Regions from separate parts of the Candidatus Paralachnospira sp. LCP21S3_A2 genome, predicted to be linked through region 2. Evidence: riboswitches for the same ligand, from Rfam matches in the RefSeq annotation. Region 2 holds a riboswitch; the other holds the start of a gene.
What was found. Region 2 has a riboswitch for lysine ahead of ACTQ3K_RS07280 (alanine dehydrogenase). Riboswitches for the same ligand answer to the same signal wherever they lie in the genome.

Region 1 (7,692 bases), on a different contig from region 2:
AGCTTGCCTGTGTTCCGGTCGTTCCCTTGGAGCCAAGAAGCTTCATGGTACTCAGCACATAGTCCACATCCTGAAGATCCAGAGTCAGATCCTGAAGCCAGAGCGTGGCACGCTTGCCAACGGTCGTCGGCTGTGCAGGCTGAAAATGAGTAAACGCCAGTGTCGGCTGCGCCTTATATTTATCAGCAAACCTTGCCAGTTCGTCAATAACATTGATCAGCTTCTTTCTTACCAGCTTCAAGGCCTCAGTCATGATAATAATATCGGTATTATCTCCCACATAACAGGAGGTTGCACCAAGATGGATGATTCCCTTTGCTCCAGGACACTGTACACCATAGGCATACACATGGGACATAACATCGTGGCGGACTTCTTTTTCCCGCTTCTTTGCCACCTCATAATTGATATCGTCCTGATGGGCCTTTAACTCATCAATCTGTTCCTGTGTGATCGGCAGGCCCAGCTCATGCTCTGTCTCTGCCAGCGCGATCCACAATCTTCTCCAGGTCCGGAACTTCTTATCCGGCGAGAAAATATACTGCATTTCCTTGCTGGCATAACGTTCCGACAACGGGCTCTGGTATCTATCGTACATAAATTTTTCCTTTCTGATGGTTCTCCGCCGCCTCGGCTTTGGAGTCTCAGGCTATTATGCCCATCATCATCTGTTATATTCTCCCCGGATGTCCTCCGTCGGAGGCTCGATGGGGTAGTTTCCACTGAAGCATGCTGTGCAGATGGGAAGCCCCTCTGCCATCTCAGAAAGCCGATCCAGTTCCAGATAGCCGAGACTGTCTGCACCGATCTCCTTCCGGATCTCATCTATGGTCCGCCCGTGGGCGATCAGCTGATCCTCGGACGGAATATCCGTTCCGAAGTAACAGGGATGTAAAAACGGCGGTGCTGAGATCCGTACATGAACCTCTTTTGCCCCGGCCTCCCGAAGCATCCGGACGATCCGTCCGCAGGTGGTTCCCCGGACAATTGAATCATCGACCATGATGATCCGCTTTCCGTCAACGGATTCCTTTAATACATTTAACTTGACCTGTACACTGGATTCCCGGCTCTTCTGCTTGGGCTTGATAAAGGTACGGCCCACATAACCGTTCTTCACAAATGCGGTTCCATAAGGAATCCCGGATTCCAGGGCATATCCCTGAGCCGCGGCATTTCCGGATTCGGGAACTCCCACGACCAGATCTGCCTCGACCGGATGATCCTTTGCCAGAAACCGGCCTGCGGCAAGCCTTGCATGATACACGCTGACTCCGTCAATCTTCGTATCCGGTCTTGCAAAATAAATATATTCAAAAATACATCTTGCTTCTTTTTCAGGCGGCAGACAGAGACTGGTATCCGAGTAAATCTCGCCCTTTGTGATTGTAACGATCTCTCCCGGTTTTACATCCCGCACAAACTCCGCTCCTACGGTATCAAGAGCACAGGTTTCGGAAGCCAGAATATAAGCATTATCCCGTTTTCCGATGCACAGTGGCTTGAAGCCAAAGGGATCTCTGGCTCCGATCAGCTTTCTCGGACTCATAAGCACCAGAGAATAGGCTCCGATGATCTTCTTCATGGCCTTTCCGACTGCTTCCTCGACGGTCTTTGACTTCACCCTAGCCCGGGCAATATGATAGGCAATCACCTCGGAGTCGATCGTCGTCTGAAAAATCGCACCATCATGGGCCAGCTCCCGCCGAAGCTCCGGTGCATTAACCAGATTGCCGTTATGAGCCAGTGCAAGGGTTCCTTTGATATAATTCAGAACCAGCGGCTGTGCGTTTTCTCTTGTGCTGGATCCGGCAGTCGAATATCTGACATGGCCTACGCCGATATCTCCAAACTGCAATTCCTCCAGGACCTCCGGTGTAAAGACCTCATTGGTCAATCCCATTCCTTTACGAAGCCGGACCACGCCTTTCGGTCCCTCTGTGTCGCTGACAGCGATTCCACAGCTTTCCTGCCCACGATGCTGTAATGCAAGAAGTCCATAGTAGATTGTTGGTGCCACATTATTTCTGTCAAAATCATAGATTCCGAACACACCGCATTCTTCATGCAGCCGATCGGAATCCCTGTATGTCTCATAAGGCTGCTCTGTCATGAAACCACCCTTTCTTTAAAGGCTGTGCATAAAACAACGCCTGTCCACATGCCAACTACCAAAGCAAATTATAATATAACGATATTGATAACGCAACCGCAAAATTGAACAAAACACTAGAAATCACGATTTCCCGGACATTTTTCGATAGGAAACCAAGCCTTTTCCAGAAATAAAGGAGCTTTCCCGCATCGTCATTCCTTCCGGTGACCTGCTGAAAAGCTCCTGCCATGACATTATTATATTTACTATTTTATTAAGGAAGCTTCTCCTTCACACCTACCCGATCACATCACTCATGTCATAAAAACCGGCCGGTTTTCCTGCAAGGAACTTCGCAGCTTCAATTGCACCCTTGGCAAAGATGCCTTTGGAATATGCTGTATGCTTGAACTCAATGACCTCATCGGCTCCGGCAAAAATCACTTCATGCTCGCCGACAATGCTTCCGCCCCGTACTGCACTGATTCCAATTTCGTTTTCGGAACGCTTTGCCCGCTCCTGAGAACGATCATATTTGTAGGTATATCGATGATCCATCGCTTCATTGATGGAATCAGCCAGTGCTAATGCAGTACCACTTGGAGCATCCAGCTTCTGATTGTGATGCTTCTCCACGATCTCAATGTCAAAGCCGGCCGGTGCCAGTGTCTGCGCCGCTTCCTTCAAAAGCTTCAGAAGCATATTGATTCCCAGAGACATATTGGCAGATTTCAGAACTGCCACAGATGCAGACGCCTCTTTCACCTGTTCTAATTGCTCCTCAGAAAGTCCTGTGGTACAAATCACAACCGGTGTCTTTGTTCTCACGCTGTAGGATAATAATCCGTCGATTGCTTTTGCCGAACAGAAATCAATGATCACATCGGCAGAAACTGTACACTCATCCAGTGACTTAAATACCGGATATGTATTCTGGATATGGTCGGAAAGATCAATTCCCGCCACAATCTCGATTCCTTCATCTGCAGCTGCCAGCCCGGTGATCACCTGGCCCATATGACCGTTGCAGCCATGCATAATCGCTTTTACCATCTTTTTTCCCTCTTTTTCTATACGCTGTATTTATGCCAGTGTCAATCCAAAATCAACCATTGCTTTCTTTAATACTTCTTCATGTGCCGGCTCCATGGGAGATAACGGTCCACGAAGCGGTCCGCAGCCCTTACCAAGCAAATTCATGGCAGTTTTTACCGGGATCGGATTTACTTCGCAAAACAGCGCATCGATCAGCGGAAGCGCCCGAAGCTGAATCTGGCGGCTTTCTGCCACATTTCCATCCAGGAAGCTCATAACCATATCATGGGTTTCCTTCGGTGCCACATTGGATAATACAGAGATCACGCCGATTCCTCCCAGCGCCAGGATCGGTACCACCTGATCATCATTTCCGGAGTAGATGTCCATACATCCGTCTGCCAGCTGTGCCAGCTTCGCGATCTGGGAAATGTTTCCGCTGGCCTCCTTAATTCCTATGATGTTGGGAACATTCTTTGCCAGATATACGGCTGTTTCCGGCTGGATATTACAGCCGGTACGACCGGGTACGTTATAAAGAATGATCGGCAGGTTCACTGCCTCTGCAACAGCAGTGAAATGATTAATCAGACCTTTCTGCGTTGCCTTGTTATAGTAAGGAGTTACCTGAAGCAGCGCGTCTGCGCCAAGCTTTTCTGCCTCAACGGACAGATAGACCGCAGTTTCGGTACTGTTGGAACCGGTTCCTGCAATGACCGGAATTCTCTTGTTTACAACCTTGACCGCGTGACCGATCACATCCAGATGCTCTTCATGGCTCAGCGTGGAAGCCTCGCCTGTGGTTCCGCAGATGATGACTGCATCCGTTCCTGCCGCCACCTGCTCCTCCAGGATTTCTGTCAGCTTGTCATAATTTACGCTTCCATCCGCAAAAAAGGGTGTTACAATTGCTACGCCTGCACCTTTAAATACTGCCATTTCCTTTTCCTCCTTATTTTTCATTTTCTTGAGCGCCTGCTGTGTCAGATCTTTTGTTCCGCTGCAGTGCGATCCCCGCGGAGCGTTCCTGTTATATCAATGGATTCTGATACCGGATTGCTCCGCACGATGTGCTCCCGCGATCCTCACGACCCGCGTCAAATGTTCCAGCGTTTGCCTCTGGTATCATTTCCTATAACAAAATAGAGCTGACCGAATGGTCAGCCCTTTCAATTTCAACAGCAGCATAAACATATATGCCGGAAACTTTTAAGTAGCGCTCCATCCGTCGGATGACAGTCATATAGTTCTTCACCATATGCCCAGGAACTTCTATTCAGGTTATCGGTTCCTTCGGCGTTTTTTCCTTTCCTCCGGTTTCTTTCATGCCTGACATGTCCGCCGTTCTACTGATAAAAAACGCAACCTCTACATTTAGTTATTCAATTTGTTACTTTGGTCATCATAACATCATTAACCGGCCTTGTCAACCGGGGATCTGAAAAATCTATCCTTCTTTCATATCCACGGAGTCAATTCTTGTGACCCGGTCCACTAATGGATACAATTCCTCCGGGAATACGATTCCTGTCATAATAATATCTACATCCTCATCCCGTGCCTCCAGAAGCTTTGCAATATCCTCGCTTTCGATGATCCCATGATCCACCAGGCCCAGGATCTCATCCAGGATCAGGACATCACAATCTCTTGTAGAAAGCACCTTTTTTGCGAAATTCACACCGTTCCGCATATTGGCTGCCTCCTCGGATTGTTCCTCCTTGGACAGCTCTGCATAAGGACGATCCAGTTTTTCAAAAGAAAACACCTTGATCTCCGGCTCCAGCCGTCTGCTTATCTCATTTTCTTCGCTTCGGCCCTTCAGGAACTGAATGATCACAATATTCTGGTTCCTCCCCGCAGCTTTTACAGCCAGGCCTATGGCACAGGCACTTTTTCCGCTTCCTTCTCCGCAAAGCACCTGAATCATTCCTTTTTTCATACTTTCCTCCAGGTCGTACTGTCATATTTCCCTACATTTTACCACCGTTCTTCTTAGAATGCAACTCTATTCCCCCCGTATTTTCCTTTGCTATTCAACCCATTCCAGTTTGCTGACCGACACCTCATAAGCAGTCCGTTTTTCACTCTCATTTTCCCCGATCCGCTTTACGTATTCACGGCTCTGGACCCTGCCCCAGACACAGATCCTGCTGCCGACTTCAAAGCCGGACGCATAACGGGCATTTCTGCCCCAGGCGATGCATGGAATGTAATCCGATTTTCCGTAGGGCCGGTTCACCGCCACCAAAAGATCGGCAATCTCCCTTCCCAGCGGTGTCTTCCGATAGACCGGAGCCTTGCATATGTATCCGTCCAGGAAGATCTGATTGGTTTTCGTACAGTCATGAAATTCCTCCAGAAATGCGATCTCCCGCACAAACACCGACAGGATCAGGCGGTTTTTTGTTCCTTCATGGCGGTTATAGGACCGGAACTGCCCGGAAGCCTCCACCAGCATCCCGGTATAATCACCGGTCACATCCAGAAGCCGCTCAGATATTAAAAGCGGGATCACATCGACCTGCTCACTGAGACGGCTGATGGAGATTTCTGTCAGGTAAAATCCCTCCCCAAAAACCTCATGACTGAACGTAAAACCGGAAATGATCTCTCCGATCACCGTAACCTTGTTGTTTTCCATAATTTTCTCTGACATTCGTATTTCTCCTTTCACACTGCTTCGTCTTTCTGACTGCTCAGGAATATCTGTTCCACGTTCCTGCAGAACAAAGATATCCGCTCATTCAGGCTAATATTATGTGTATTCGTTTCTTCCGTTTTTTATACATAAAATTTTCAATTTTTCTTCATTTACTTTTAGAGATGGGTATACTACAATAGAGGTTAGTGTCGGTTCAGAAACTGATGGTACAAAAGCCGCCGGTCCCGGCGGAAGAATCTGTTTAAGAATGAGGCCTTTATATGAAAACCGTTGATATTGTTGTGCCCTGCTATAACGAGGAAGAAGTACTTGAAACCTTTTACCAGGTGACGGACGGCATCGTTTCCGCCATGGCAGGCTATTCGTTTACTTATATATTGGTTGATGATGGAAGCCGCGATTCCACGCTCACTAAGATGAAAGAGCTGGCGGCCGCCCATGACAACGTCCGTTATATTTCCTTTTCCAGAAACTTTGGAAAAGAAGCAGCCATGTATGCCGGGCTTTCTCATACCACCGGCGATCTGGTCATTGTCATGGATGCTGATCTCCAGCACCCGCCTGCAATGATCCCGGAAATGATGAAGGGGATCGAAGAGGGGTATGACTGTGCTGCCGCAAGACGTACCACCCGCGCCGGGGAATCAAAAATCCGAAGTGCCTTTTCCAACCTGTTTTACAGGCTGAGCAACCACATGACCGATGTAAAAATGCCGCAGGCTGCGGTAGATTTCCGGATCATGACACGCCAGATGGTCGATTCCATTTTAAAGCTTTCGGAAGTGGAACGGTTTTCCAAGGGGATCTTCGCCTGGGTCGGCTTCGATACGAAGTGGTATCCCTACGAAAATGTGGAACGGACCATGGGCACCACCAAATGGAGCTTCCGCGGACTGTTCAAATACGCCATAGACGGAATCACCTCCTTTTCCATCGCTCCGCTGCGCCTGGTTTCTGGCGTCGGTTTCGTGATCTCCATCGTGGCATTTATCTATATTCTGATCACATTGATCCAGACACTGATCTTTGGAATTGATGTTCCGGGCTATGTCACGACCTTATGTGCCGTTCTGTTCCTCGGCGGAATTATTGAGCTTTCCATTGGAATCCTCGGCGAATACATCGCCCATATTTACATGGAAGCCAAGGATCGTCCCATCTACATTGTAAAACAGACCAATCTTGATCTGCACGAGTCCGAAAAGAAAGGGAAATGATTTTTTATGAAACAGCTTCGCACCCGTAAAAAAACAACACTCCTGGAGAAAGCTCCCTTTCTCCTTTCCTTTTTTATCCCGGTCCTTATTATGATCGGGATCTTTGTCCAGCGGGGGATCTTTCCCTTCGGCGACAACAGCTTTCTCCGGACGGATATGTACCACCAGTATGCACCGTTCATGAATGAATTCATGGAGAAGCTGAAGCATGGAGGCTCCCTGCTCTATTCCTGGAACATCGGAATGGGGTCCAACTTTGCTCCGCTCTATGCCTACTATCTGGCAAGTCCGGTAAACTGGCTGGTATTTCTGGTTCCCCAGAGCCTGCTGATCGAGTTTATGACTTACCTGATCGTCATAAAGATCGGCCTTTCCGGACTGGCATTTTCCTGGTATTTGAGCCGACGCTTCAAGACAAGAGATCTCGGGATCGCGTTCTTTGCCATCTTTTATGCCCTGTCTGCCTATATGGCAGCTTACAGCTGGAATATCATGTGGCTGGACTGCCTGATCCTGGCTCCCATCGTCATGCTGGGTCTGGAACAGCTTGTCAAGGAAGATAAATGTCTGCTTTACTGCCTGTCCCTGGCTCTTTCCATTATCACCAACTATTACATTTCCATTATGATGTGTATTTTCATGGTGATTTATTTTATCGCACTGATGGTCATGGAGCGGGA
Region 2 (7,692 bases):
TTATGTGCCTGCCGATGACCTGACTGACCCTGCGCCTGCAACAACCTTCGCTCATCTGGATGCGACTACCGTGCTTTCCCGTTCCATCGTGGAGCTGGGTATTTATCCGGCTGTGGATCCTCTGGAATCCACCTCCAGAATTCTGGATCCTCGGATCGTCGGCGAGGAGCATTACAAGGTGGCAAGAAGTGTTCAGGAGATCCTTCAGAAGTATAAGGAATTACAGGATATCATTGCAATCCTTGGTATGGATGAGCTTTCCGAGGAGGAGAAGCTGGTCGTATCGAGAGCAAGAAAGGTACAGAGATTCCTGTCCCAGCCCTTCTTCGTGGCCGGCCAGTTCACCGGACTGGAGGGACGGTATGTACCGGTATCGGAAACCATTCAGGGCTTCAAGGAGATCATCGAAGGCAAATACGATGATATTCCGGAGAGCTACTTCCTTAATGCGGGAAATATCGACGATGTACTGGCCCGCGTAAAATAAGGGGGTGTTCAGGTGGCGGAAGAAAAAGTATTTGATCTGGAAGTGATCACTCCGGACAGAGTATTCTGTCGGGAAAAGGCTGTGATGGTGGAGATGAATACCAAGGAGGGACAGCTCGGCATCTATAAGGAGCATGTTCCCACCACCTGTATCCTCTACCCCGGAGTTCTGACGATCCATCTTGGCGGCGGCGAGACGAAAAAAGCGGCGCTCCACGGCGGATTTGCAGAGATTATGAAGGATAAAGTAACCGTGCTTGCCGAGGCCGCGGAGTGGCCCGACGAGATTGATGTGAACCGGGCAGAGGCTGCAAAAGAGCGTGCCGAGAGCCGGATTCAGGGACATGCTGAGAATGTGGATATTGCCAGAGCCGAAATGGCACTGCGCAGAGCACTGACACGTCTGAAGGCGGTTAAATAAACCTTCAAAAGAAGGCAGAAATCGTAAGAAAGCGGGAAGCGCAGATCCGGATAGATTACCTCTTCGGTCTGTACTTCCCGTTTGATATGGGGCCATAACGGATCGGCACCCTGACATTTTACAAAGGAGACAAAGCCATGACGAAACAGGAACTTGCCATTGAGGTGATCAGGCGGCTGGAAAAGGAATATCCCGATGCAGACTGTACGCTGGACTATAACGAAGCCTGGAAGCTTCTGGTAAGCGTCCGGCTGGCAGCGCAGTGTACCGATGCGCGGGTCAATGTGGTAGTGGAAGACTTATATAAGAAGTTTCCCGACGTGGATGCCCTGGCGGCAGCGTCTCCGGAGGAGATTGAAAGAATCGTCCGTCCCTGCGGGCTGGGAAAGAGCAAGGCGCGGGATATCAGTGCCTGCATGCGGATGCTGAAGGAGGACTATGGCGGAAAGGTGCCGGAGGATTTTGAGGCCCTCTTAAAGCTGCCCGGGGTGGGGAGAAAGAGTGCAAATCTGATCATGGGTGATGTGTTCGGAAAGCCGGCCATCGTCACCGATACCCACTGTATCCGTCTCTGTAACCGCATCGGCCTGGTGGACGGGATCAAGGATCCTAAAAAAGTAGAAATGGCATTGTGGAAGATCATTCCGCCGGAAAAGGGCAGCGATTTCTGCCACCGGCTGGTGAACCACGGAAGAGAAGTCTGTACGGCGCGGACAACACCTCACTGTGAGCGGTGCTGTCTTGCCGATATCTGCAGATATGCACAGGAAGAAAAATCAGGGAAAACGGAGAAGCAGGATGGAGCTTGAGATGTTCAGTAAAATAACAGGTGAACGGGCCGTTGATGAGATCCTGGATCAGATCATTGAAAAGATCCGGAACGGGACACTGAAAAAGGGAGATGCGCTTCCGTCGGAGCGTACCATGGCCCAGCTTCTCGGTGTATCGAGACCGCTGGTGCGGGAGGCACTCCGCTCACTGGAATTTATGGGAGTTGTCACCTCGGTACGGGGCGGCGCCAATTATATTTCCGAGGATCTGGACAACTGTCTGATCCGCCCACTCTCTACCTTGTTCCGTCTGAAAAACAGCAGCGCCCGCCAGACCCAGCAGCTGCGTGCCGCCCTGGAGCGGGAGACGGCCTGTCTGGCTGCGGAAAACTGCAGTGAGGTAGAGGCGGCAGAGCTTCAGCTGATCCTGGCGAAGCTGGATGCGTCCGATGACGAGAAAATGCGCGCCAATCTGGACCGAGATCTTCATATCCGGATCGGCCAGATCGCCGGAAATCCTATGATTTTCAGTGTCATCAGTGCTTCCAACCAGCTCATTGAAAATATGATCACCGGAATCCGCGCCCATATCATGAAAAAGAAAAATTCCAGTGCCGATGTGGATGAACAGCACCGCCGTCTGGTAGCCGCCATTGTATCCCATCAGCCGGAGGAGGCAAGAGCCTGTATGGAGGAGCATATGAAGAGCATCGCGGCGTACATCGAAGAGATGGAAGCGGAGAGGAGTAAATCATGATAACGATCGATCTGAGCCGCTGCATCGGCTGTGGCGCATGTGTAAAAGACTGTCTTATGGCAAATCTGAAGCTGGAGGGAGGTACTGTGACTGCGGGAGAACGGTGCATTCTCTGCGGTCACTGTGTGGCAGTCTGTCCGAAGAATGCGGTCAGTCTTTCCGGCTGTGCCATGGGGGAAACGGAAGAATATGATCCGGAGACCTTTACGGTGGAACCGGGGCAGTTTCTTCATGCGGTGAAATTCCGGAGAAGTATCCGGCAGTTTCAGAAAACCATGGTTTCGGACGAGGCGAGAGACCGGATTTTGGAGACCGGCCGGTATACGGCAACGGCGGCGAACCGCCAGGATAACCGGTTGATCTGGGTGCAGAAGGAGCTTGATGAATTAAAGGAAACACTGTGGGAGGAGCTTCCCGGTGTGATTCCGCTGTTTGAAAAAGAGGCGCCTGCCATGGCTGCACGGTTTTTGGAATTTTCGAAAGCGCACGCGGCGGACGGAAAGGATTCTCTGTTTTTTGGTGCGCCAGTGCTGCTGGCAATCCAGGGACAATCGGAGCTGGACGCCGGACTGGCGGCGGCAAACATGGAGATAATGGCAGTCTGTGAGGGCTGCGGCGTGTTGTACAGCGGTTATTTAACCAGGATCATCAACCGGTCTCCGGTACTGCGGGAATGGCTGGAACTGGGAGATCGGGATCTTTCCATCTGTATGCTTATTGGTTATCCGGCGGTCCGCTATTTCCGGACTGCGCCGAGAAAAGAAGCAAAACAGGTTGTGATCCGGTAGAGCCGGACAGAAAAGGTACAGTATGATAAGCGCAGAGAAAAAAGCAGAAATCGAGGAGCAGCTGGCTGGGCTGCCGATCGTACAATATGAATTTTTAAAGCCGGAGCAGATTGTATTTTCCGACCGGGTCCGCTATGTATGTGAAACCGAGTGTCCCAGATACGGGACGACCTGGGCCTGCCCGCCGGCGGTGGGAACCGTGGAGGAGTGCCATGCCCGGTGCATGGAATATACCGATGTGTTCCTGTTTACAACCATGTGCGAGGTTCCGGACATCGGAAATCTGGAACAGACCCTTACTTATCGGGCCGATCATGAAGAAATCACCAGAACCGTCCGGGATCAGTTTGAGGCGGCAGGCTTTGAGACTCTGACGCTTTCGACAGAGTCCTGTGCCATCTGTAAGAAGTGCGCCTATCCGGATGCCCCCTGCCGTCATCCGGATAAAATGTTTCCCTGTGTGGAAAGCTACGGAATCCTGGTAACAAACATGGCGGAGCAGTGCGGGATCGAATTTATTGAGGGCGGGAATGTGGTAGTCTGGTTCAGTCTGGTGCTGCTGCGGGAACGTCCCCAATCCTGATCAATATTTGTACTTTATGCGGCTCCACCCAGGCCAGCCAATCGGCACAATCCAAAGTTGCCTCTGGCTGGCCTGGGTGGAGCCGCGAAGAAATGCGATATTAAACAGGTAATATTAGTGCCGGGGTTCGGGACGTCCCCTTCGCAGTCAATATGCCAGATCCGGCCAGCATGGATTATCCGCGCCGCCCGCGAAACAACAGTTGACAATCCAGAACAGCTAGAGTAGAATAAATAAGGCATATTCAGAGGCGCGGAGGACATGAGTAGCGAAGGCAAAAGGGTGATCCGCCGAAAGCAGCGAGCCTGCTTGGGCCTGCATTGAAGAAGTGCAGGACTGTTTTTACCGAAACAGAACAGCCAGTCGGTAAAAGAGTGCTGTATATGCGCGGCGAAGGATAAAAACGAGCTTGTGGCGGCGGAGCAAAGGCTTTGCGGCCGTAAATGAAGGATCCTGCGCGCAGGGTCCGTTTTTATTTTATTCAGGAGGAAAAAGAAATGGTATTTGGTGTACTGAAGGACATTAAAAACGGCGAATACCGCGTGATTGCAACCCCCTCTGAGGTTGCTTCGGTTGTTGCAGACGGCCATCAGGTGCTTGTCCAGAAGGGCGCCGGCGAAAAGGCCGGATTCGAGGACGAGGAGTATGTAGCCATGGGCGCAGAGCTTGTGGATACTGCCGAGGAAATGTATAAGAGAAGTGATCTTCTCGCAAAGGTTAAGGAGTTTGAGCCCTGTGAGTTTGATATGCTCCGGGAAAATCAGATCGTGTTCACCTGTATTCATCCGGCGGCTCATCCCGAGGAGGTTCAGGCACTTCTGGACAAGAAGGTGATCGCGTTTACTGCAGAGGATTCCCACCGCTACGGCTCCCCTAACTGCGAGGCAGCCGGAAAGCAGGGCGCACTCATGGGTCTGGAATCCATGCTTTCCATCAACGGAGGCAAGGGTAAATTCGTGAGCGGTCTCGGCGGAGCACCCGGCATGAAGGTGCTGATCCTTGGCGGCGGCGTGGTTGGACAGGCTGCTCTGTCTGTGCTGTATGCACTGGGCGCATGGGTGACCGTGATGGATATCAACATTGGTACGCTGAGAACCCTGAGCCGTCAGTATCAGGAGCGTGTCAACACTATGATCTCCACCAAGGAGAATATTGCCAAGCTGCTGCCGGAGACTGACATGGTGCTCAACTGTGTAAAGTGGCCGAAGAACCGTACCGATCATCTCATCGACCGGGAAATGGTCCGCAGCATGGCAAAGGGCTCTGTTATCGTTGATATCAGCAACGATGTCGGCGTGATCGAGACCTTCCATGAGACAACTCATGAGGATCCCCGATACATTGAAGAGGGCGTGGTTCATTACTGTGTAAGCAACATTCCCGGCGCCATCGCAAACTCCACCTCCGTGGCTTATGCGGCATCGGTGCTTCCTCATTTCCGCAGCATCATGAACAACGGCGTGGCGGAAGCATGCAGAAGAGACGGTTTCTTAAGAAGAAGCCTGACAACGTACAAGGGCTATCTGACTCATGAGGAGACCAGTGCACTTCAGAACCGTGCATGGATCCGTCCGGAGGATATTCTCGGAATCGCGGATCAGAAGCTGGATCCCGCACCGCCCGCAACGGTAACACGGTCCGAAAACTTCATCGCAAAAGAAGACGTTAAATTTTAATAACCTGAAGAAGGAGAGAGTATGAAAGAGTTAGTAAACATGGGATTTATATCCATCATTCCCCCGATCCTGGCAATCGTGCTGTCCTTTGCCACAAAGAATACCATCGTCTCCCTCGGTGTTGCCTGCCTGACCGGAACGCTGCTGGCAGGACAGGGACTGTTCGGATTCCCCACCTTATTGAAAGAAAGCCTGGGAACCACAAGCTTTTCCTGGGTTATGCTGCTGAACATTTTCATCGGCATTCTGGTTGCATATTTCCAGAAAACCGGTGCGATCCAGGGCTTTTCCCAGTGGGTCAATGACAAGAAGCTAAGCCGGAAGGGCGCACAGCTCATGGCATGGGTGCTGGGCATGTTCGTATACTTCAGCGATTCCTTCAGCCCCCTGTTTGTCGGCTGTACCATGAGAAGCATCACCGACAAGGCGCGGATCTCCAGAGAGAAGCTGGCGTACATCGCCGACTCCACCTCCGCACCGGTAAGCGTGCTGGTTCCCATCACCGGCTGGGCTGCTTATTTAAGCGGTCTGGCGGTAGGCGTTGGCTGCATCGCCACCGAGGCGGACGGCGCATCGCTGTTTATCAAGGCAATCCCCTTTAACTTCTATGCCATCATCGCGGTTCTGTTCGTTGGTCTCATTGCGTCTGGAATCGTCAAGGATTTCGGTCCCATGAAGAAGGCCGAGAAGCGTGCCATGGAAGAGGGAAAGGTACTGGCAGACGGCGCAGAGCCTCTGACCGGCCGAGAGCTGACGGAGATGCAGCCCTATCCCGGCTTCAAGCCCAGGGTATTCCTGAACTTTGTTCTTCCGGTTCTGATGATCATCAGCACCGCACTGGGAACCTACATTGCCTTCAAGTCCGCAAAGACCATGGAAGCCTTCCTTTATGTGGGAATCTTTATGATGATCAGCATGATGATCCAGGGCATTCCATTCAAAGAAGTAATGAAGACCATGATGGACGGCATCAAGGGCGCACTGCCCGCCGTTGTACTCCTTGCCATGGCGTACTCCATCAACGCCCTGAGCAAGCAGATGGGAACCGCGAACTATATTATTTCCATCTGCGAAGGCTTCATGACCCCTCATGTGCTTCCCGCGCTGATCTTTGTTGTGGCAGCAATCATGGCATTCGCGACCGGAACCTCCTGGGGAACCTTCGCGATCTGTATGCCCATTGCTCTGCCTCTGGCATTCAGCTTCAGCGGCGGTGAACTTACCACCATTGTTGTTGCGGTATTCGCGGCAGTTGCAGGCGGCGGCGTATTCGGTGATCATTGCTCCCCCCTGTCCGATACGACGATCCTTTCGTCCATGGGCTCCGCATCCGACCACCTGGATCACGTAAAGACACAGCTTCCCTACGCACTGATCTGCGGTACGCTGGCTACCATCGGCTATCTGATCGTGGGATTTGTGGCAGCGTAAAAATGAGATAGCGGGACTGTCCGGAGTGAGATCCGAAACAGCTTCCGGCAATAATTTGTAAACAAAAAATCCGATCTTTGTATGTGATAAACGCATACAGAGGTCGGATTTTTTATCCCAACTCCCGAATGTCAGAGCTTTTTGCATCGGATCTGGACACAAACCGCCTGATCGTGGGACTGGAATTATATGCCGGACGAAAAATTGATCCGGATCATACATCTTTAATTTTTGACGAGGTTCAGGAGGTACCGAGAGTACCGGCACAGAAACAACCCCAATTATGCTGCGGCCCGCCCGGGAATTTTTTGTTTCCGTTCCAGAATAAAAAAGGCGATCAGGCAGATGAGAACTGACAAAAGCGATCCGGCGGCGGTGGCAAGTCCCATGGGCAGCAGGGTCGAGGGGAACAGCTTCGACATCAGATACACGCCGGGAATACGCACCAGCGTGATGGCGGTAATGTTATGGATAAAGGAAAGAATGGATCTTCCACAGGCACAGAAGTAACCGCTGAAGCTAAAATGGATCCCGGCGAACAAGCAGTCCCAGATGTAGCCGCGGATATACTGACCGCCGGCGATGATCACACCGGTATCTCTGGTAAACAGTCTCACCACCGGTTCTGCGATAAGCTGGATCAGAGCAGCGATGATCAGGCCAAAGCAGACGGTGATCATGACGGCATAACCCAGGGTTTTCTTTGCCCGTTCCGGTTTTCCGGCACCGATATTCTGGGCGCCTAGGGCAGAGACGGTGGACAGCATGGACGAGGGCACC

Region 1: linked by a shared signal. The riboswitch ahead of dapA (4-hydroxy-tetrahydrodipicolinate synthase) and the one ahead of ACTQ3K_RS07280 (alanine dehydrogenase) in region 2 are both predicted to bind lysine.

What each region holds. Positions count from the first base shown of each region.
Region 1 is NZ_JBQKGG010000005.1:63,965-71,656, forward strand. Features, by position in the region: gene purB (adenylosuccinate lyase) at 1-598, opposite strand, end outside; gene purF (amidophosphoribosyltransferase) at 665-2,113, opposite strand; gene dapB (4-hydroxy-tetrahydrodipicolinate reductase) at 2,393-3,148, opposite strand; gene dapA (4-hydroxy-tetrahydrodipicolinate synthase) at 3,179-4,069, opposite strand; lysine riboswitch at 4,337-4,509, opposite strand; gene ACTQ3K_RS05985 (cob(I)yrinic acid a,c-diamide adenosyltransferase) at 4,578-5,072, opposite strand; gene ACTQ3K_RS05990 (single-stranded DNA-binding protein) at 5,163-5,789, opposite strand; gene ACTQ3K_RS05995 (glycosyltransferase family 2 protein) at 6,056-7,012, shown strand; gene ACTQ3K_RS06000 (YfhO family protein) at 7,019-7,692, shown strand, end outside.
Region 2 is NZ_JBQKGG010000007.1:94,418-102,109, reverse strand. Features, by position in the region: gene atpD (F0F1 ATP synthase subunit beta) at 1-487, shown strand, start outside; gene atpC (ATP synthase F1 subunit epsilon) at 500-907, shown strand; gene ACTQ3K_RS07300 (endonuclease III domain-containing protein) at 1,045-1,716, shown strand; gene ACTQ3K_RS07295 (FadR/GntR family transcriptional regulator) at 1,706-2,434, shown strand; gene ACTQ3K_RS07290 (nitroreductase family protein) at 2,431-3,222, shown strand; gene ACTQ3K_RS07285 (DUF2284 domain-containing protein) at 3,245-3,805, shown strand; lysine riboswitch at 4,043-4,193, shown strand; gene ACTQ3K_RS07280 (alanine dehydrogenase) at 4,303-5,481, shown strand; gene ACTQ3K_RS07275 (Na+/H+ antiporter NhaC family protein) at 5,503-6,912, shown strand; gene ACTQ3K_RS07270 (MATE family efflux transporter) at 7,194-7,692, opposite strand, start outside.